4 regions of the Arthrobacter sp. R4-81 genome follow, and region 1 is predicted to be linked to each of the others. Evidence: riboswitches for the same ligand, from Rfam matches in the RefSeq annotation. Region 1 holds a riboswitch; each other region holds the start of a gene.

The links. Region 1 has a riboswitch for thiamine pyrophosphate ahead of thiO (glycine oxidase ThiO). Riboswitches for the same ligand answer to the same signal wherever they lie in the genome.
Region 2: it holds a riboswitch for thiamine pyrophosphate, as region 1 does, so the genes downstream of both, M1E05_RS02480 (ECF transporter S component) here and thiO (glycine oxidase ThiO) in region 1, are expected to answer to the same signal.
Region 3: it holds a riboswitch for thiamine pyrophosphate, as region 1 does, so the genes downstream of both, M1E05_RS09450 (bifunctional hydroxymethylpyrimidine kinase/phosphomethylpyrimidine kinase) here and thiO (glycine oxidase ThiO) in region 1, are expected to answer to the same signal.
Region 4: it holds a riboswitch for thiamine pyrophosphate, as region 1 does, so the genes downstream of both, thiC (phosphomethylpyrimidine synthase ThiC) here and thiO (glycine oxidase ThiO) in region 1, are expected to answer to the same signal.

The regions. Positions count from the first base shown of each region.
Region 1 is NZ_CP096445.1:1,569,358-1,574,762, reverse strand. It holds gene M1E05_RS07425 (DUF3107 domain-containing protein) at 1-44, shown strand, start outside; gene M1E05_RS07420 (hypothetical protein) at 62-364, shown strand; gene M1E05_RS07415 (4a-hydroxytetrahydrobiopterin dehydratase) at 429-1,109, opposite strand; gene M1E05_RS07410 (thiazole synthase) at 1,200-2,009, opposite strand; gene thiS (sulfur carrier protein ThiS) at 2,053-2,289, opposite strand; gene thiO (glycine oxidase ThiO) at 2,298-3,599, opposite strand; TPP riboswitch at 3,648-3,767, opposite strand; gene thiE (thiamine phosphate synthase) at 3,794-4,480, shown strand; gene M1E05_RS07390 (ferritin-like fold-containing protein) at 4,535-5,254, opposite strand; gene M1E05_RS07385 (RNB domain-containing ribonuclease) at 5,296-5,405, shown strand, end outside.
Region 2 is NZ_CP096445.1:527,643-533,047, forward strand. It holds gene M1E05_RS02465 (SRPBCC family protein) at 1-493, opposite strand, end outside; gene M1E05_RS02470 (FAD-binding oxidoreductase) at 536-1,930, opposite strand; gene M1E05_RS02475 (SRPBCC family protein) at 2,014-2,928, opposite strand; TPP riboswitch at 3,130-3,271, shown strand; gene M1E05_RS02480 (ECF transporter S component) at 3,341-3,973, shown strand; gene M1E05_RS02485 (ABC transporter ATP-binding protein) at 3,973-5,405, shown strand, end outside.
Region 3 is NZ_CP096445.1:2,005,227-2,010,631, reverse strand. It holds gene rpmA (50S ribosomal protein L27) at 41-304, opposite strand; gene rplU (50S ribosomal protein L21) at 365-673, opposite strand; gene M1E05_RS09450 (bifunctional hydroxymethylpyrimidine kinase/phosphomethylpyrimidine kinase) at 1,016-2,587, opposite strand; TPP riboswitch at 2,570-2,667, opposite strand; gene M1E05_RS09445 (Rne/Rng family ribonuclease) at 2,788-5,405, opposite strand, start outside.
Region 4 is NZ_CP096445.1:1,916,698-1,922,102, forward strand. It holds gene thiC (phosphomethylpyrimidine synthase ThiC) at 1-1,760, opposite strand, end outside; TPP riboswitch at 1,756-1,863, opposite strand; gene M1E05_RS08985 (amidohydrolase family protein) at 1,978-3,060, shown strand; gene M1E05_RS08990 (VOC family protein) at 3,175-4,050, shown strand; gene M1E05_RS08995 (hypothetical protein) at 4,170-4,607, shown strand; gene rpsP (30S ribosomal protein S16) at 4,807-5,223, shown strand; gene M1E05_RS09005 (RNA-binding protein) at 5,225-5,405, shown strand, end outside.

The DNA.
Region 1 (5,405 bases):
TCGGAGCGGAAGAAGTCCGCAGGGTCGGATTCGGCGCACTTTAATCTGGCAGGAGTTCCACATGCTTTCTCTCGTCATCGTCTCTTTCGTGACGGTAGCTGCAGGCTTCATCATCTGGGCGAATGACCGCAGGCATGCCAAGTACGGCATTCTGATGCCGGCGGGAGTAGCAACGGCGGTAGGGCTTTTGAGCTGGATCCTGTTCGTTACCGCCGGATTCGGTTATCAGCCGGGCCTGACCTGGATTCCGTGGATCCTTCCGATGGTTCTGGGCACCGCGGCCTCCTTGGCTGCTGCTCTATACCTTGGGAAGACCCGGGCCCGGCACGACACCGCACGGCTCACTGCCGCACTGAGGCTCTAACGGATCGGGCTCTAAAAGGGTCTAACGGGACGCAGGTCTAACCGGGTAAGGCCACAGCGGGTCCTCACAGGTCCGGCTCGTGGCCTTCTTCGGTGCACAGGCACAACCGGTTGCCTTGGGCGTCAGTCACAACAACCCAATGAGGGGCGTGGCCGTAGTCCATCAGGGCGCCTGTGCCGGCGGTCTTCTCCAGCGCAGGGCCGGACTCCTGCTTGCTCCGGTGGACATCCAGGTGAAGGCGGTTGGGATTTGGCGTGGACGTGTTCTGGAACCAGAGGCCGGGCCCCCTTCCATACGGGTCCACCAGGTCCCCGTAGCGGCCCTTTTTGTACCCGAGGGCAACGCGCCACACCTCTGAGATTTCGGCGGGATCGGCTGAGTCTATGGCGATTTCGATAGTTCTGTAGAGGCCTGGTTCAGCAGTTGCGCCTGCCGCTTCCGCCTCTGCGCTCACCGACGTCGCGGCGGTAATGTCCCGTCGGGTGACTTCCGATCCCGCGTCATGGGACGTAAAGCGGATGAACACCCTGTTGAACCGCCAATCGAGGTCAGGGTGATGGTCCTGTTCTTCTGCCAAACGTCCGACGGCGGCAATGAGGTCCAGCGCTTTGGCGGCCGCCGGCAATTTGTAGACGGTCACCAGGCCCCCGAGGCGGTAACGCCAGTCCGGTAGCCCGGCAAGCGCTTCGTCAATCTGCGGCCGGGTCAGTACGGCTGCTTTTTCAGGTACGACTGGTTCAGGCATGACGCCCTCCTGGAACTGATAGCAGGCGAACAGGTCCGCCGTCGGCCGGCCCGGAAAGCTGAACCAGGCAACCGTGCCCGGAAGGACGGGCTAGAGGAACTCGGCCCGGCCTTCCATGGCAGATGACGCCAAGGCGTGCTCACGGCGCGGAATCCGGCCGGCGGTTTTCGCCAGCCTACCGGCGATGACGGCGTGTTTGAAGGCCTCGCCCATTTGGACCGGGTTCTGGGCCCGCGTGACGGCGGTAGCCAACAATACGGCGTCACAGCCGAGCTCCATGGCCAGGGCGGCATCCGAGGCGGTACCGATTCCGGCGTCGAGCACTACCGGGACAGAGGCCCTGGCAACGATCAGCTCTATATTGTGGGGGTTCAGGATGCCCAGGCCGGTCCCGATGGGCGAGCCCAAAGGCATCACTGCGACGGCACCGAGGTTTTCCAGGCGCAATGCCAGCACGGGGTCGTCATTGGTATAGGCAAATACTTTGAATCCCCGGTTAACCAGCTGCTCGGTCGCTTCGACCAGTTCCACGGCGTCGGGCAGGAGGGTATGTTCGTCGGCGATGACCTCCAGTTTGACCCAGTCCGTCTCAAGCGCCTCACGGGCCAGTTCGGCGGTCATGACTGCGTCCCTGGCGGTGAAGCAGCCCGCTGTGTTCGGCAGCACCCGGATGTTGTGCTCCACGAGGAGCTGGAAGAGGGAACCCGTTTGCGCCGGTGAGTACCGGCGCATTGCAACTGTTGTCAGTTCCGTCCCGGAGGCCAGCAGCGCGGCGCCGAGCCCGTCAAGGCTTGGAGCCCCACCGGTTCCCATGATGAGCCTTGAACTGAAATCGACCCCGTCTATGGTCAGCTCGTCGGTCGCCTTGTATGCCGGACTGGAAGTGGTGGCTACCATCATGTTTCCTGCGTTTCCTGTTGGAGTAGGGCCTTCATGCATTTGCCTAGCCTCCCTGTACTGCGGTGACCAGTTCGACGTCGTCGCCGTCAGCGAGCGCCGTCAGTGACCAGCGGCTCCGCGGAACCACTTCGGAGTTGCGGGCAACTGCAACGCCAAGTTTCTGACCGTCAGCTGCCTGGCCGTCGGGGCCAAGGCTCTTACCTGTAACCAGGGCTACCAGCGTGGTGACCGAGGCTCCGTCGTCGATGGCACGCTCCGCGCCATTGAGGGTGATGTTCATGCTGTTCCTTACTGCGGAGAGGTACCGGCTGTTGCCGGATCGGGGTGACGCCGGACATGACCGGCGGAGGAGCCTGAGGAGAATCGTCCGGGTTCGAAAACTGCCCACCGGGAATCAGACCGGCCCTCCATCAGCTGCAGGCAGATTGATGCGGCCGCCGGAGCCAGAAGTATGCCATGGCGGAAGAATCCTGTCGCCACAATGAGGCCCAAGAGGTCAGCGTCACCTGTGCGGTCCCGTACCCTGCCCAGCAGCGGCGCATTGTCAGGGGTGCCGGGCCGGCCGCGGGCGGTGCATTCAAGCAGCTCCAGTTCGGCCACTGCGGGGAGAAGTACCTGCGCGTCGCGCAACAACTGGTAAATACCTCCGGCGGAGACCGCTGCGTCTGCTGCACCTGCTTCCAGGGCTGCTTCCCGTTGCGTGGCTCCGATCACCACAGTCCCGTCGTCCCTTGGAACGATGTACACCGGCACGCCATGAACCATCCCCCGGACCGTTGAGGTCAGGAGCGGCTGGAGGTGACCCGGGACGCGGAGCCTGATGATATCCCCGTAGACAGGCCGCAAGGGAAGATCGAGTCCCGGCGGAAGGCCGTCCAGTTTTCCTGTTCCAAGTCCGCTGGCCAGGACAGTCTCGCCGGCATGGATGGCTCTTCCGTTGTCCAGGACGACGCCGGCTACGCGGTCACCATCCCATCGCAGGCGGGCGGCCCTCGCCGGGAGCATTTCGCAGGTTCCCCCGGAACGCTGGGGATCGGCCAGAGCTTCGGCGATCCGGGCAAGGAGCCTTCGAGGGTCCACCTGATGATCGGCGGCGATCCGGTAGGCACCGGAGACGGCGGGACTGAGCAGCGGCTCAATGGAGCGTGCTTCACGAACTGTCAGTGGCTCCACTGTGAGCCCGTTCGCTGCCTGCACCCGCCTCAGATCCTCGAGCGCCCGGCGGTCTGCAGCATCAGCGCCGATGACGAGCGTGGGTGTGGTGACGTATCCGGTACCAGATGCCTCCGCTTCAGAGGGTCCGTTGACACGGCTGTCGATGGCAGGGGCAAGTCCGGCTGCGAACGCAGGCCAGAGGGCTGAGGCCTCGAGCATGAGTTCCAGCAGGTCTTCCTCCTGGTAGTGCAATTCACTTACCGGGGCCAGCATCCCGGCGGCGGCCCAGCTCGCGCCGGTACCGGGGGCATCGTCAATCAGGACCACGGAGCGCCCACTCAGTGCAGCTTCCCAGGCGATGGCATGGCCCACCACTCCGCCGCCAATGACTGCCACATCCACGCTGATATCCGTGCCGGAGACGGTCTCATGCATTGAGCCGGTGGACGTTGTGTCGCTGGATGATGGAGAGAGTGCTGAGTGGGAGAGCACTGGATTCCTTCCCTACGCCGGTACTAACCGGATCAGGTCAAGCGGTCGGCTCTGACGCCCTCTCAGCCCGGCAGTTTATGACAGCTGCTGCGGGCTCCCGCGGTACTCCCCCAGTTTAGAGGAACTAGGCTGGTGCCATGACCGAGCCTGCCGTCCACACCACCGCCCGCCTCTACCTCTGCACCGACTCCCGCCAGGGCCGGGGGGACTTTGAGGACTTCATCGACGCCGCCTACGCAGGGGGCGTTGACATCATCCAGTTGCGGGACAAGCAACTGGAGGCTGCGGAGGAACTGGAGCTGCTGGAAGTCCTGCAGGCCGCGGCCCAGCGGCATGGGCGGCTGTGGGCGGTCAATGACAGGGCAGACATCGCGTCCCTGTCCGGCGCTCCCGTCTTGCACCTTGGCCAGAAGGACCTCCCGCTGCACTCGGCAAGGACGTTCGTCGGCAGTGAAACAGTGATCGGCCTTTCCACTCATACCCCGGGGGAGGTTGATGCCGCTATTGCCGCATCACCGGGGCGAAGCGGCCTGGATTACTTCTGTGTCGGGCCGGTCTGGTCCACTCCCACTAAACCCGGACGGACCGCCGTCGGGCTTGAACTCGTCACTTATGCGGCTGACGCCATCAGGGCGGCAGACCGAATGACTGTCGACGGCATACTCCTGCCCTGGTTCGCAATCGGCGGCATCGACCTCGCCAATGTGGAGCAGGTGGTGGCCGCCGGCGCCTCGCGTGTAGTGGTGGTCCGGGCCATTACAGAGGCAGACGATCCTGCGGCCGCAGCCAAGGCCATCCTGCAAGTGCTCGACGCCGGAGCCTGACCCGGGCTTTACGGTCTGATCAACCGAGCTGTCTCACCATCCGAAGCCGATTGGCTAGCCTGTCAGGCCCAATTGCGTCATGCGCCGGGAGTGGTTCCCCGCCAGCTCCTTCATCAAATCAACAACCATGAGTTTGGCCTCGGCGTCGTCCCGGACGTTTCCCACTCCTGAGTCTGACCCGGGTGGGTCATTACCTTGGCTGGCTATGAGGCCCGACAGGAAAGCACGCTCGAAGCCCACCCGCTGCGCCTGGGTGAGAGCCTCCCCCAGCAACCGCCTCCCCCACAAGGCCAGCCTCGACGCCAACCTGGGATCATCAGACAACGCTTTCTTGAGCCGTACACGAAGAATCTCCGTGACATCCTCGGCTGACTGGACCTGCCGGATCAGCTGCCTGCTTTCCGGCTCGACGTACTCGGACACCGCAAAGTAGAAATCAGCCGAAACAGTGTCAATCACGTACGCCTTCATCAGGGACTCGTACCAGTCCGCCGGGCGCGTACGATCGTGGAAATGGTCGATGGCGGGCTGGAATGGCAGCATGGCTTCCTCGGCATCAACACCCAACCCTGCAAGCCTGGCACTTACCAGTTCATAGTGCTGGAATTCCAGCACAGCGATCCTGCCCATAACGGCCCGGTCATGGAGGGTGGGCGAGTAACGGGCGTCCGCAGAGTATCTCTCAAAGGCGGAAAGCTCCCCATAGGCCATGACTCCCAGGAGGTCCGCAAGGAAACGGTCCCGGCGAGCGTTGTCTGTGGGGGAAGTGCTCATGATCCAAGACTAATGGCGCAAATCGGGCTAACCTGATTTTCGTGTCACATCATCGTCTGGCTCCCAGTGTTCACGCTCAGAGCAACCAGCTGGCCGCGGCGCTCAGTGCTCTGCGCACCCGCCTGGAGCTGCCCGGCGCCTTCCCGGACGA
Region 2 (5,405 bases), 1.0 Mb from region 1:
CGGCCCACAGACGAAGCCGGTCAAAGCTTAACGATGTCGCCCAGCCGAGACCGGGGCGGATGAACCGTGCGTCCAGCGTTCGCCCGATGGCGCCCATGCCGGGAGCATAGTTGTAGCCGGTGATGAAGCGGATGCCCTGATCCACGGGTACGTAACGCCAGTAGCCCGAGCCGGGACCGATCGGCGAGAGAGGGTTGCTGGTGGAGAACTTAAGCACCGACGTCGCCTGTCCGCCTGCTGTCGTTTTATTGCCCAGCGATGTGCCGATGCCACTGATGGCGTAAAACGGCAGCCGGAACTCATACCGGAACTGTGAATGCCCGTCGTTGCCAAGGCCCGTCGGGATGATCCTGGAGAACCGGAGATCCCAGCGCGGATGGAGGTCCGGGTCCTGGCTCAGCTCCCAAAGTCTTTCCATCGGGGCGTGGATCAGGATTTCAACGTAAATCTGCTTGCCGCGCGCGGGCACGTCCTTGCTTCGCATTTCCCCCATCTCAGGATCATAAGCGTGTCAGGGAGTCAACTGGTAACGCCGTCAGCCGGGCTTGATGTTCTGGTTGAGCCTGAAGAAGTTCGTCGGGTCGTACTTGCGCTTGAGTGCCTTGAGCCGGTCGTACTTGGCGGCACCGTAGGCCTGCCTGACCCGCTCCTCGCCCTCTTCCATGAGGAAGTTGACGTAGACGCTGGTGTGGTGGGGCTCGAGGGCCGCCCAGTAGTTGCGGGCCCATTCGCGCTCAGCATCGAAGCCGTCGGCGGTCATGCTGTTGCCGTTGATGTTGAAGGTGAACCCGGCTTGGCGGCCATTGAACGCGGTGGCACCGTCTCCGACACGCCCCACCGCTCCGCCCATCTGCCAGAGACCGATGCTGGTGATCGGCGAGGTGATGCGCATGCCATGCTCGACGACGATGTCAATGACGTCGTCGTCCAGCGCTGCGACGTCACAGGACCGGACGTAGTAGGACCAGCCATGGGGGAACGATGGATCGAACATCTTCTGATGCTCCAGATAAGGCTTCGGCCGGCAAAGATCGAGCACGGGGGAACCGAATTCCTTGAGAGGCCGCACGATTCGTTCACCGTCCTCGACCGGTCCCGCATAGCAGGCCGCGATCGCGATGACGTGCTTTCCGACCAGGTCAGTGGGGACGAACGGCAGCGCCGGCGCCCTTCTCTGCACCGCGATGGTCATAAGCCCGTCGGGGCAGTCCCCGATCCAGTCCCGATAAAAGCGCAGCACTTCCGGAGCATCTTCCATCGGCCAGAAGACCGGACCCGCCATTACGTAGGGGCCCACAGGGTTAAGGCGGAACTCGAACTGGTTGACTATGCCGAAGTTCCCGCCACCGCCCCGCACGCCCCAGAAGAGGTCGGCGTTCTGATCCTCGCTGGCCCTGACCAGTCCGCCTTCGGCGGTGACCACATCTACGGACAGAAGCTGATCAATCGTCAGCCCGTACTTGCGCATGACCCACCCGAGGCCGCCGCCCAGCGTGAGGCCCGCCACTCCGGTGTGGGTGACGATTCCCGAAGGAACAGCGAGACCGAACTCCTGCGTCTCGCGATCCAGCTCGCCAAGGAGTACGCCGGCTTGAACACGGGCCGTTCCGGCCTCGGGGTCCACTCGAATCCCTTTCATGGGACCGAGATCAATAAGCATGCCGTCGTCGCACACTGACAGCCCAGGGAAGCTATGACCGCCTCCCCGCACGGCGACCAGCAGGTCTTGCGAGCGGGCGAGCCGGAGGGCAGCGCGTATATCTGGGACACCGGTGCAGCGCGCTATGAGTGCGGGATAGCGATCAATCGATCCGTTCCACACCTTGCGATGGGCGTCGTAACCAACATCATCCGGCCGGAGGAGTTCACCCCGAAAGGATGTCTGTAGTTCATCGACAGCACCGCTGTCGATCTCCGTGCTCTCTGCCATAGCCTCACGGACCTCTCTTCTCTGAGCAGATTCCCACCGTTCGGACTAACTGACAAGAGGGAATCGGGGGACCAATCATCGGCTCAGGCGTGCTCCACCAGGGCCCTAAGGTTGGCTAGCGCCTTTTCGTCGTCTCGCTTGAACATCAGCGTCAGAAGGGGTATGGCGAACCGGGCCAGCCCGGTCACTTGGAAATCCACATTGCTGATGAGCCGACAGGTGTTGGCGCCGGTGGGCTCGACCAGATAGGAGGCGACTCCGGTCATCTTGCCCGAGGGAATCTCGAAGGCGACGAAGCGGCCGGGCTCGTATGCAATGAAGCGGTTACGGGCGACGACCTTCATCCCTGCGAATCGCCGCGTTAATTCATGCTCGGTGCCAACGCCGATAGGACCCAGCGTGATACGCCGTATCTCATCGATGCCGCTTTGCCATTGGGGAGCGTTCGTGTGGTCTGCAACGAAGTCGAAGACCTTTGAAGCCGGAGCCTGAAGCTCAATTCGCGATTCCAGTTGGAGCCTTCTCACGAGGTGTTCTCTCAGCGTCGGAGCCACGCCGTCGCGTGCGAGCTCATGAGGGCCGAAGTCATCGGACCGTTCAGTCCGTGACAGACCTGACAGGGCCATGGCAATGGAGAGGACGGTGCCGAGGACGGTCAGGGGAGTGGTTTTCATATCGGGGTGCCGGAAGGATGCCCGGACGCTGCGCTCACTCAGGTAGCCGTAGATGTACCCGAAGCCTAGCCATCCCAAGGCCCTCCCCACCCAGGGCCGCGGCTTGCCAAAGAGCATCAGGATGCCAATAGCTTGGGCCCCAAGGACCGGCCACGGCGCGGCCATCCCGCTGCCTAGGGCAGGGTTCCACATGTCCCGGGCGACGTTCTCGGGCTTCCCGCGCCCGGACGGAGTGTCATACGGCACCCGGTCACGGATCGCCTTCCGTGCGCCCGCAACGTGGACAAGCAGTTGCGCCATCGAAACCGCTGCGAGGATTTTCATGGTCCATCCCTTACATTGAACCGTGGCTGCAGGGTCAACGTAGCCCTCAGCGGGAAACGGGTCAATACCCCCAATCGGAACGGACAACCGGCACCCAGAGGCCCCGCCAGTCGGCAGGAGTCCTACGCCACCGATTGTGACACCGCCACAGGGATCGCAATCACCGCAGGTGTAAACTGGACAACGCCCACAAGGGCAGATTGATTACGACAGGGGAGCGCCGCCGTCGGGCATCACCGGGATTCCGGGAGTGCGATGGATGGGCGCTGAGAGTGCGGACAGCCGCAGACCCTCGAACCTGATCCGGTTAGTACCGGCGCAAGGGAGTCGAGTTCTCAGAGTGTCCGGCAGAAGCGGCGCAATCCGCGGTAGCCGGGGAGCACTTTCCCCTCCTGTTCCTCAGGAGGAAGACATGACTGGAATTTCTGCAAAGCAGACCCCCACTGCCAGCAAAAAGAGCTGGCGCGTTGTGGACATTGTGGTGGCGGCGCTGATTGCCGTCGCCGGAGGCGTGATCTTCTGGGCATGGTCCCAGGGCGCCAACGTTGTTTCGGCTCCGCTTAATGCGGTTTACCCGCCGCTGACCGGGCTCTACGCAGGTGGCTGGATGATCCCCGCGGTGCTGGGGATGCTCATCATCCGTAAGCCGGGCGCGGCCCTCTTCTGCGAGACAGTGGCGGCAACGGGCGAGCTCCTCATGGGCTCGCAGTACGGCACCACCGTGCTGATTTCCGGCCTGCTGCAGGGCCTTGGCGCCGAACTGGTGTTCGCGGCGTTTGTGTACAAGAAGTTCAACCTTCCGGTCGCTCTGCTTGCCGGCGCCGGGGCGGGACTGTTCTGCGGCCTGAACGATTCGTTCGCGCCCTGGGGCTGGAACATCGCCTACGCAGCCGGCGACAAGGCAGCCTACATCCTGTTCACGGCAATCTCGGGTGCCGTCATTGCCGGGGCCCTGTCCTGGATCGCCACCCGTGGCCTCGCGAAGACCGGAGTTTTGAGCTCCTTCGCCTCCCGTAAGGCTGCGACGGAGCCCGTCTTCTCCTGATGACTCCGATTCGCGACGGCGGCGTCCGCCCCGCCGGGGTAACGGCACAAGGGTGGGCCTGGCGGCACGCCGGCAGGCCCAGCCCTGCCGTCCAAGGGCTTGATCTGGACATCCGCCCGGGGGAGCGGGTGCTCCTGCTCGGCCCCTCGGGTGCCGGTAAGTCCACGCTCCTGCACGCCCTCGCGGGGGTGCTCGGCGACACGAACGACGACGGCGAGGCCGGGGACTCCGACGAGTCCGGTTCGCTGCTCATTGACAGCCAGCCGCCACGTGCCCAGCGCGGGCGTGCCGGGCTAATGCAGCAGGATCCGGAAACGCAGGTGATCCTGTCCCGGCTCGGCGACGACGTCTCGTTCGGTGCCGAAAACCTTGCAGTACCCCGGGCGGAGATCTGGGCACGTGTGCATGAGGCGCTCGACGACGTCGGGCTGGCTCACTTGCCGTTGGACCACCCGACGTCCGCCCTGTCCGGCGGGCAAAAGCAGCGCCTGGCGCTCGCCGGCATCCTGGCCATGCGTCCCGGACTCATTCTGCTGGATGAGCCCACCGCCAACCTCGATCCAGCCGGGGTGCTGGAAGTCCGTGACGCCGTGAGCCGTTGTCTGGAGAAGACCGGCGCAACCCTGGTGGTGGTAGAGCACCGTGTTGCGGTGTGGAAAGACCTTGTGGACCGCATCGTGGTGCTGCAGCCGGGAGCTTCGAATGAGGGCGCGGTGCTCATTGACGGAACGCCTGACCGGGTCCTGGAGCAGGCAAAGGAGATGCTGATCAGGGCGGGCGTCTGGGTTCCCGGCCATATTCCGGCGACCCGCCCGCGGGGTTCAGTTGCTGCGTTGCCCCCCGGCAGCACCGGTAACGGCCAGCTGCTCCTTGCCGCGGAAGAGCTTGCGGTCTCGCGTGAACAGCCCCGGCGTCGCGGCTTCAAGACGCTTCCTCCCACACCCGTGCAAAGCGGGATATCGGCGCAGGTTCGCGCCGGCGAAGCTCTGACCGTCACGGGGCCTAACGGCTCGGGAAAGTCCACCTTTGCCCTCACGCTGGCCGGGCTGCTGAAGCCTGTGGACGGAGCGGTATCTGCCACCCTTGAGCTCAGCGCCGGCGCCGGAATTGATCCATACAAGTGGAAGGCCGAACAGCTGATTTCCAGGATCGGCACGGTGTTCCAGGAACCTGAGCACCAGTTTGTCACCGGCAGAGTCTTGGACGAGCTCCTTTTCGGCCCCAGGCATCTGGGTCATGGCGAGGAACGCGTCGACGAACTCCTGGAGCGGCTCAGGCTCACTTCCCTCGTGGACGCCAACCCCTACACACTGTCCGGAGGCGAAAAGCGACGGCTCTCGGTGGCCACAGTACTGGCCGCCCACCCGCAGGTGCTGGTGCTGGATGAGCCCACTTTTGGCCAGGACGCCAACACCTGGGCCGAACTCGCCTC
Region 3 (5,405 bases), 440 kb from region 1:
CGGACCATATGGCCCGCTCCACCGGTTCAAAAACTATTTGTTACTCTGCAGCTGCAGCAGTAACGATGTTCACGACCCGACGGCCGCGGCGGGTGCCGAATTCAACAGCGCCTGCCTGCAGTGCGAACAGGGTGTCGTCGCCGCCGCGTCCTACGCCGGCGCCCGGGTGGAAGTGGGTGCCACGCTGGCGGACGATGATTTCGCCAGCCGAAACGACCTGGCCACCGAAGCGCTTGACGCCAAGGTACTGTGCGTTCGAGTCACGACCGTTGCGAGTGGAGCTCGCGCCTTTTTTATGTGCCATTTGAAATGCCTGCCTCTAAATTCTGGGGAATCTGCTGAAAACCTGAACAGTAACCAGTGGCTACTTGATACCGGTGATCTTGACCTTGGTCAATTCCTGACGGTGACCCTGGCGCTTCTTGTAGCCGGTCTTGTTCTTGAACTTCTGGATGACAATCTTCGGACCACGGAGGTCCTGAAGGATTTCAGCCGTAACCGTTACCTTAGCCAGGTCCGCAGCTGCGGACGTGATCTTGTCACCGTCTACCAGGAGCAGTGCGGGCAGCTGAATGGTGCTGCCGGCTCCACCGGTGACGCGGTTCAGGGTAACGAAGTCTCCAACGGAAACCTTCTCTTGGCGGCCGCCTGCGCGGACAATCGCGTACACCACTTGGGAACTCACTTCTCTCGACGTTTCTTACTAAATTTGCGTGCGGAACCTGGGTCCGGTTGTTTGGCCTGGCTCACGCTGTGCCTCAACGCCGTGGATTCCTCAAGGAAATCCGTGAGCTAGCCCGGAAACAATGTCCACCCGTTTTCTAAGTGGCCCGTTCCCGAGGTCAAAACCCAAGTGTTGGCGTAAGCACCGAAGATCTAGTTTACGCTAATTTTGCCTTCGGTCGCAAATGAGGCTGGTTCCGGGGCTGAGTACGTGATAGGGGCCACATGGGCTTACCTCACGACTTCCCGAACCTTGCCCCATGATCTTACAGGCTCTCCGCCCGCTTCACGTTCATGCGTGCAGGCGCGGCGCGTCAAAGAATTCCACCTCGTAGCGGGAGGACTGCCCGAACGCCACCGCCATGGCTCGGCGCTCGGCTTCGGAACCTGCGAGAGCAGCGCGTTCCGTAAACCCGATGGCCTGACGCGTGGCGGCGGCAAAATCCTCGTCCGCGTACGTCCGTAGCCAGTCGGCGTAGGCATGTTCCGCCGGAGCTCCGTTGGCCTGGAATTCCAAGTGAAGGGTGGCCCCTACTTCTGCATAGAGCCAGAAGCATGGCAAAGCAGCAGCAACAAGCACTCCGTAGCTTCCCGCCAGAGAGCTGGCAAGGAGGTGGTCCACGTACGACTTTGTCACTGGTCCCAGCTCAGATTGAACAGGGCGGGTGCTGAGCCAATTGCGGTGGAGCTCGGATTCGACTTCCAGACACTGCTGTGCGGACCGCGCCCAGAACAATTGTTCCTCTTCGGTGGGAGCCATTGCGGAGGCCCTTGAGAGCACCCTTGAGTATCCATTCAGGTAGATCGCGTCCTGGCTGAGGTAGTAAGCGAACTGCTGTTCAGGCAGTGAGCCTTCAACCAGGCCACGGATGAACTCGAGGCGGTAGATGGACGCCAAATGATGATCGGCGCTCTCGCGCAGTTCCTCCATGAAGGCTCTTCCGGACTGCACTTCTGTCTGTCCTTTGGGCTCCGTTACGGGCATGGCCGGAAAGTGGTGAAAGTGATGAACAGGGCCGGCTCCCCTGCCCACTTCCAGGATGTCTGATCCTTCCAGGGCTCCGCGCAGCCAGGGCTTGACCTCCCGCAGGGCCTCTTCCCAGTTTCCCAGCCGCGCCTGGCTTGTCGCCAAAGCTGATGAAAGTGAACATCCAGTACCGTGGCTGTTTCGCGTGGGCACACGCTCGCCCGGAACCACCACCACCTTCGCCTGAAACCCAGCCGAAACACTCACGAGGGCATCGGGGCACTCCCCGCCGTCGAGATGCCCGCCCTTTACCAATACCGTGGCGCCGGTGACGGCTGCAAGGCGTTTGCCCTGCTCGAGTGCCGCTTTCCAGTCCTTTGCCAGGGGCTCCTGAAGCAGCATGGCCAGCTCGGGGAGGTTCGGCGTGAGCAAATCAGCCAGCGGCAGCAGCGCCCGGAGTGCTGTTTCGGCGGATTCCTGCAGCAGCCGGTCCCCGCTGGTGGCCACCATGACAGGATCCAGGACGACGACGCCGGGACGGACCTTCGTGAGCCAGGCCCTGACCACACCAATGACGTCCGCGTCTCCGAGCATCCCGATTTTCACGGCGTCTACGACGATATCGTCGCTAATGGCCTCCAGCTGTTCGGCCAGAAAGGAGGCGGGCGGCACATGGACGGCACGGACGCCTTGGGTGTTCTGCGCCGTAAGGGCCGTTACGACGGCCATCCCGTAGCCGCCATTGGCGGCGATGCTCTTGAGGTCTGCCTGTATCCCTGCGCCGCCGGAAGGATCAGAGCCGGCTATCGCCAGTACCCGGGGAATAGTGCGGAGAACTGCGCTGGCGGAATCGGCAGCCGCAGGTGACGGCAAAAACGTTGAGGACAAAGGAGACATCCCTTCGCCGGTGCTAACCGGACAGGTTCAACGGGTGTGGATCTCAGCCGGCCCTTTGCGCGGCACCCCGTGTCAGGATCCCAGCCTAGCGGGTGTAGGTGAGTGTTAAACAGCCGAAGCCCGGTCCGGGATAATCCGGTCCGGGCTTCAGACATTGACTGTCGCCTATTGGCTGCAGTTCCCCTTGGGACAACTCACCTTCACAGCTCTGAGGCAGGCACTCCCACACCCAGGATGATGGGCTCGCTTGCAGTGGTGGCAGGCTTGGCCGGCGCTGCCGGGGCCTTGGCCGCGTGAGTGGAACCTGTGGCGGCAGGCGCATCCTGGTTCTGCTCGACGGCGGTCTCGTTCGCAGCTCCCTGCGCGCGGCTGGCGCTGCGGTTACGGCGTCCGCGCCTTGAGGAGGATCCTGCTGCGATCGGAGCGGCGTGGACCTCGGGGGCAGTGACCGGCGCTGTGACAGGCTTCCGGGTTTCCTCAGTCTCCTGTGGCTGATCGCTCTGTTCACCCAAGTGGGCGAAGGCCTCGGCCAGCAGGTCCAGGGTCAACTCCGGTGTCCCCGTTGACGCTTCACCAGCGTGGTCCACGAACGGAAGAACCACTCGTTCACCACCGAAAGTAAGGACAGTAGCGGGACGTCCGCCTGACGTGTCGTCGCCCTGGCCGGTGCGCCCGGCGTCGGAACCTGCCTGAACAGGCTCTGTGGCCTGCGGGCGTGAGGTTTCACGGGAGCGGGACGGTGCCTGGGCAGCGGGTTCTGACCGGACAGCTTCCCGTTCCGCCCCGGTTGCGCTGGCCCGGGCGGCCTGAACGTCGTCGTCATGAAGGTGGGCGGCGTGGGCTGCGGCGGCGATGTTGGCCAACGCTGCCCGGGTTGCTTCAGCCTTAGCGTGACGCTCGGCGTCGGTGGGTTCGGCGTGAACGGGTGCCGGAAGCGTCAGCGGCTCTCCCAGGGCCTGCCCGCCTTTGCCGCGACGCCGCTTGCGCTCAGTCCGCGCAGCGGGCTGCACTTCGGCGCGCGGCACGTAGTGCTCCGCGGCGACGGTGTTGGCCCTGCGGTGCTCCACTGGCTCGTCGTGGGTGACCACGCCGCGGCCGGTGCAATGTTCGCATTGCTCGCCGAAGACCTCCAGGAGGCCTGTGCCCATACGCTTGCGTGTCATCTGGACCAGGCCGAGGGAGGTAACTTCAGCCACCTGGTGCTTGGTCCGGTCCCGGCCCAGGCACTCGACCATCCGGCGGAGCACCAGATCCCTGTTGGACTCCAGGACCATGTCGATGAAGTCGATCACGATGATGCCGCCGATGTCCCGCAGGCGCAGTTGGCGCACTACTTCCTCGGCGGCTTCCAGGTTGTTCTTGGTGACGGTCTCTTCGAGGTTTCCGCCGCTGCCCGTGAACTTGCCCGTGTTGACGTCGACTACCGTCATCGCCTCGGTACGGTCGATCACCAGGGAGCCGCCTGACGGCAGGAAGACCTTGCGGTCCAGTGCCTTGTGGATCTGCTCATCGATGCGCCAGGCCGAGAAGATGTCCTGGTCCTTGGTCCACTTTTCCAGGCGGCCAACAAGGTCCGGAGCCACGTAGGTCACGTAGGCCTCGATGGTGTCCCAGGCTTCCTCGCCGGAGACGATCAGCTTGGAGAAGTCCTCGTTGAAGACGTCGCGGACAACCTTGATGGTGAGGTCCGGCTCCCCGTAAAGCAGTTCCGGTGCCAGGACCTTCGTGGAGGTCGCCTGGCTTTCGATGCCTTCCCACTGCGCCCGAAGGCGGTTGATGTCGTGGGTCAGCTCCTCTTCGGAAGCCCCCTCGGCAGCGGTGCGGACGATGACGCCCGCATCTTCGGGCAGGCGGTCCTTGAGGATTCGCTTGAGCCGGTTCCGTTCGACGTCGGGAAGCTTGCGGGAGATTCCGGTCATGGAGCCGCCAGGCACGTAGACCAGGTAGCGTCCGGGAAGGGAAATCTGGCTGGTCAGGCGTGCGCCCTTGTGCCCTACGGGGTCCTTGGTGACCTGGACCAACACGGAGTCGCCTGATTTAAGGGCGTTCTCGATGCGGCGCTGCTTGCCTTCCAGGCTGGCCACATCCCAGTTGACCTCGCCGGCGTACAGCACGGCATTACGGCCGCGGCCAATGTCGACGAAGGCAGCCTCCATGGACGGCAACACGTTCTGGACCTTGCCCAGGTAGACGTTGCCGATCAGTGAATCCTGCTGGGTCTTGGACACGAAGTGCTCGGCCAGGACGCCGTCTTCGAGAACGGCGATCTGAATTCTGTCATCGCGCTGGCGGACGATCATCTGCCGGTCAACTGATTCACGGCGTGCCAGGAATTCAGCTTCAGTGATGACCGTGCGACGACGGCCCGTGTCGCGCGACTCGCGCCGGCGCTGCTTCTTCGCCTCAAGGCGGGTAGAACCCTTGACGCTGGTGACGCGGTTGCTCACCGGCGCCTCGGTGACGGCCCGGGGTGCGCGGACCCTCGTTACGGTGTTGGGAGGATCGTCGTCTCCCCCGCCGGTAAGTTCGATGTCCTGGTCACCACGGCGGCGACGACGACGGCGGCGCGAGGTGACGCCGTCGCCCAAACCTGCAGTTCCCTGCTCATCAGCTTCCGCTTCACCGGCGTCACCGTCGGTGTCCTCTGTCTCGTCTCCGGCTTCACGCTCGGTTCCGCGGCTGCGGCCACGGCGGCCGCGGCTGCGGCGACGGCGACGGTTGCCGGATTCGTCCAGCTCGCCCTCGTCAGAGGTGTTCTCGGTTTCATCGTCATCCTCGACAACAGGTGCCGGGACAGGCCTGACAACCGTACTGAGAT
Region 4 (5,405 bases), 350 kb from region 1:
CCGGCGGCGAGGAATTCCTCGCTTTTCTCCCGCATGCCAGCCGTCAACGCAGCAATTTCTGCAACCTGCGCCTGGGCCTCCGCAGACCCGAACTCGTTCCGAATGTCCTGGCTGATCCGCATGGAGCAGAACTTGGGACCGCACATGGAGCAGAAATGGGCAGTCTTGGCTGGTTCGGCCGGGAGTGTTTCGTCATGGAAAGCCTCGGCGGTTACCGGATCGAGTGAGAGTGCGAACTGGTCCCGCCAGCGGAATTCGAACCGTGCCTTGGAAAGTGCATCGTCCCGCTCGTGCGCTCCGGGATGCCCTTTCGCAAGGTCTGCGGCGTGGGCGGCGATCTTGTAGGTGATCACACCAGTCTTCACGTCGTCTTTGTTCGGCAGGCCCAGGTGTTCCTTGGGGGTGACGTAGCAGAGCATGGCGGTGCCATAGCGGGCAATCTCGGTGGCCCCAATAGCCGACGTAATGTGGTCATACCCCGGGGCGACATCGGTGACGAGCGGGCCCAGGGTGTAGAACGGCGCGCCCTTGCAGAGCTCCTGCTGGCGCTCCACGTTCTCCCGCACCAGGTGGAACGGGATGTGGCCGGGACCCTCCACCATCACCTGGACATCAAAATCCCAGGCCCGCTGGGTGAGCTCGGCAAGCGTGTCGAGCTCGGCGAACTGTGCGGCGTCGTTGGCGTCTGCGGTGGCACCGGGCCGTAACCCGTCACCCAGCGAAAACGCGACGTCGTACATCGCGAAAATATCGCACAGCTCGTCGAAGTGGGTGTAAAGGAAGTTCTCCTCGTGGTGGGCGAGGCACCAGCCGGCCATGATGGAGCCGCCCCGTGACACGATGCCTGTGACGCGGTTGGCTGTGAGCGGCACGTAGCGGAGCAGGACGCCGGCGTGGATGGTCATGTAGTCCACGCCCTGCTCGCACTGTTCAATGACGGTGTCGCGGAAGATCTCCCAGGTCAGGGCGTTGGCTTCTCCATTGACCTTCTCCAGTGCCTGGTAGATGGGGACGGTGCCGATGGGCACGGGAGAGTTGCGGATGATCCACTCGCGGGTGGTGTGGATGTCATCGCCGGTAGAGAGGTCCATCACTGTGTCGGCTCCCCACTGGGTAGCCCACTGCAGCTTGTCCACCTCTTCGGCGATAGAGCTTGTCACGGCCGAGTTTCCGATGTTCGCGTTGATCTTTACCAAGAAGGCCTTGCCGATGATCATGGGCTCGGACTCGGGGTGGTTAATATTGTTCGGGATGATGGCCCGGCCTGCCGCCAGCTCGCTGCGGACCAACTCAACATCGCAATTTTCGCGGAGAGCCACAAACCGCATTTCCGGGGTGATCATTCCCTGACGCGCGTAGTGCATCTGGGTGACCGTCCTGCCGCCGACGGCACGGCGGGGCACCGGCTGCGCTCCTTTCCACTCCTCTGAGGCTGCTCCCCGACGGACAGCCGAGCGGCCGTCGTCGAGCAGGGTGCGCTCCCGTCCGCTGTACGGCTCTGTGTCCCCGCGGGCTTCTATCCATTCGGAACGGAACGGCCTGAGACCGACCACCGGGTCGCTGCCGGGACCGGCCGTGCGGTAGACGTGGAAAGGACCGTTTCTATCGCCGTTGGGGGAGTCCTCCAAGGCGATTGCAGTCACCGGCACCTTGATTCCGTTTCCTTCGCCGGAGACGTAGGTGAGGGAGTGTGACTTCAGGGACTGCGTTTCGCCGGAGGGAATTTGGACAGGGCTGTGCTGTGATTCTGGGGTACTCAAGGGAATACTCACTTCCTTCGCCGGCATTACCCGGACAGGTTCAACGGTCGCAGGCTGCGTCAGCCCGATCTCAGCCCCTGCAAGGGCACCCGTGTGGTCGTAAATGAAGCTATCACACCGATGCCTCCTGCAACCCGAGGCGTCCCACAAACCGGGGCGCCGCAGCATCGCCATGCCAGGGAACATCCTGCGGTGGTCCGCCGTTAGGCTTTTGTCCGTGCCGAAAATAATTGAATTCAGCGGAACGGTGCTCACATCACCTGACTCGGAGCGACACGGAATGTGGGCAGTAGACGGGAAGCTGACCTTTCGTCGTCCCGCAGGAAACCCCGGCGTCGTCCTCGATGGCTGGGTGATGCCAGGGCTCGCCGATGCCCATTGCCACATCGGCCTGGGCCCGGAGGGTGAAGTGCCTGACCATGTGGCCGAGGCGCAGGCCCTGCAAGACAGGAATGCCGGCACCCTGCTGGTCCGCGATGCCGGCTCCCCCAGCGATACCAGATGGCTTCAGCACCGCAGGGACATGCCACGGATCATCAGGTCCGGCAGGCATGTTGCCAGGACGCGCCGCTACCTGAAGAACCTCGCCCTGGAGGTGGAGCCCCGGGATCTGGCGGAAACCGTGAGGAAGCAGGCCCGTGCGGGTGATGGGTGGATCAAACTTGTGGGGGACTGGATAGACCGCGACGCCGGGGATCTCGCCCCTTGTTTTCCGTCCTGGGCGGTGAAGGATGCCGTTCTCGCGGCGCACGAGGAGGGTGCCCGGGTCACCGCCCACTGTTTTGCCGAGGACACGCTGGATGACATGCTCGACGCCGGGATTGACTGCATCGAACACGGAACCGGCCTCCTTCCGCGCCACATCCCCCGCTTCATCGAGCAGGGTGTTGCCTTGGTTCCCACCCTGGTCAACATCGGAACCTTTCCAGATATCGCCAAACGGGCAGATGCGAAGTTCCCGGTCTACGCCGCCCATATGCGGTCCTTGTGGGCACGGCGCAATGAGCGCGTCCTGGAGGCATTCGAAGCGGGAGTGCGAATCCTTGCCGGCACAGATGCGGGAACAGTCATAGCCCACGGACGGATCGTGGACGAAGTCCTCGCCCTGAATGCCGCAGGGCTCCCTGCCGCTGCGGCACTGGACTCTGCGGCCTGGGCTGCACGCTCCTGGCTGGACGCCGAAGGCGTGACCGAAGGTGCCAGCGCCGATGTGCTGGTGTGCGCCGAAGACCCCCGCGAATCCCTGACTACCCTGAAGACGCTCCGCCATATCGTGCTCAGAGGGGAAGTGCTTCGTTAGGGGAAGTGCTAACAAGGGGAAATGCTCAATGAGGGAATAAATTGAACCTTCAAGTAATTTAACTCTATGAGTGCAGGTCGCCGATCCGGGCGGCCCCCGAACCAGGAGTGAATTATGACCACGGAAACGAGCAGCCAGGATCTGCTTCCCGCCGACCTCACCATGGGCACAGTGATGCTCAAGGTACGGGACCTGACGCTGATGACCGATTACTACCAGCGCGCCCTCGGACTGGAGATCGTGGCGGAGCAGGATGGCGGGCTCTACCTGGGCCGGCGCCGCCAGCCCCTGGTCCACCTTGCTGCAGCTCCCCGACTGGCTGTTCCTTCCCGTGGCGAAGCAGGGCTCTTCCATACAGCCTTGTTGTTCGAAGACCAGCCGGCCCTTGCGGCCACCGTGGCTACGGCAGCCCACTACGAGCCCCGGTTGTTCACGGGAAGCGCCGATCACCTGGTGAGCGAAGCCTTCTACTTCAACGATCCCGAAGGTAACGGCATCGAACTCTACTGGGACCGCCCCCGTGAGGTGTGGTCATGGGATGGCAAGAACGTTGTAATGGACAGCTTGCCTCTTCCCCCTCAGCACTACCTGCAGCGCCACCTGACCGAAGAGAGAGTCTCCGAACAGCGGGAGTCGGGTGCCGGCGTCGGGCACGTCCACCTCCAGGTAGGCGACGTCCAGACGGCCCAGGACTTCTACGTGGATACGCTGGGCTTTGAAAAGACCGCCGGCTGGCACGGTCAGGCCCTTTTTGTCTCCGCCGGTGGCTATCACCACCACATGGCCATGAATGTCTGGAACAGCCGCGGCGCCGGACCACGCAAGGACACGCTGGGGCTGGGGGAAGTTCTCATTGAAGTTCCCGCAGGGGACGACGTCGGGGCGCTCGCCGACCGCCTGAAAGTCGCCGGGGTCTCTTCCCATCACACCGGCCTGGAACTGCGCTTTGAGGATCCGTGGCGCAACAGGATCCGCGTGGCGGTGCGCTGACGATCCCCGCCTTCCGGGTTGGGCCGCCTTCTGCGTTAGGCTGATTCGGACGGCCACGGTGGGGCTCAAAATCCGCATCGTAGGACCTTCCTCGCAGCGACGGAATGAGGATGATTTCCATGGGGTTCACTGAGATCTTTGTTTCCACCCACGACGGCGCGCTGAAGCGGGCCACAGCGCTCGACGATGGCGGACCCGCCACCGGTGATGCCGTGCGCATCCCCGGAATCAGCGACTTCGAAATCGAGCAGTTGGGCGACCTCGCAGGCGCGGCCGTGCACGCTGCAGGCGCGGACTACGAGCTGGCCATGGTGGACGTGGCAAGCGACTCCCTTCTCGGTGTTCCTCCGGCCATGGTCCGTGCCCTGGCCGAATTGCTCAGCTACGAATCTGAAGGCGAAGGCGATGTGCTTGAACATGTCGCCGAGCAGTGGGCTGCGGAAGACGACATGCCTTTCGGGCCCGATGAAGCCAAGGGCTACGTCCAGCGGATTGCAGAGCTGGCAAGCGGCGTTGATGACAACGATCGGACCGGGCTGTACGTCTGGGCGTCGTAGGCGTTAGCGCGTCGAAGAAGACCGGCTGGGGGTCAAGTCGAAATCCCGCCGTCGATCTGGCACAATAAGTAGGTACTTGATCTGCGTGGCCCCTCTCTCCGCGTCTGGATCCTGTCCTTTAGAACCCCCTAGTATGGCCCGCCCCACGGGTGCAGAACGCGGGTTCGACCCCGTTTCAGAAACAGGAGTGACCACAAAAGTGGCCGTAAAGATTCGCCTTAAGCGCTTCGGTAAGATGCGCGCACCGTACTACCGCATTGTCGTTGCAGACTCACGCACCAAGCGTGATGGTCGTGCCATCGAAGAAATCGGCAAGTACCACCCCACCGAGGAGCCCTCATACATCGAGGTTGACTCCGAGCGTGCCCAGTACTGGCTGTCCGTCGGCGCCCAGCCGTCAGAGCAGGTTGCCGCGATCCTCAAGATCACCGGTGACTGGCAGAAGTTCAAGGGTCTTCCCGGCCAGGAAGGTACCTTGAAGACGAAAGCCCCCAAGGTTGCCTTCGTTGCTCCGGAAAAGCGCTCCGTGATCATCCCGGAAGCCATCACCAAGAAGGCCAAGGCGGAAGCTCCGGCTGAAGCAGACGCCGAAGCAGAGACCACCGAGGCTGAGTAAATTGCTGGCAGAAGCGCTCGAACACCTTGTCCGCGGGATTGTTGACAGCCCCGAGGACGTCAAGGTCAGTGCCAAGAACAACCGCCGCGGGGATACCCTCGAGGTTCGCGTTCATCAGGACGATCTTGGCAGGGTGATCGGCCGTCAGGGCCGTACAGCACGTGCATTGCGCACAGTGGTGG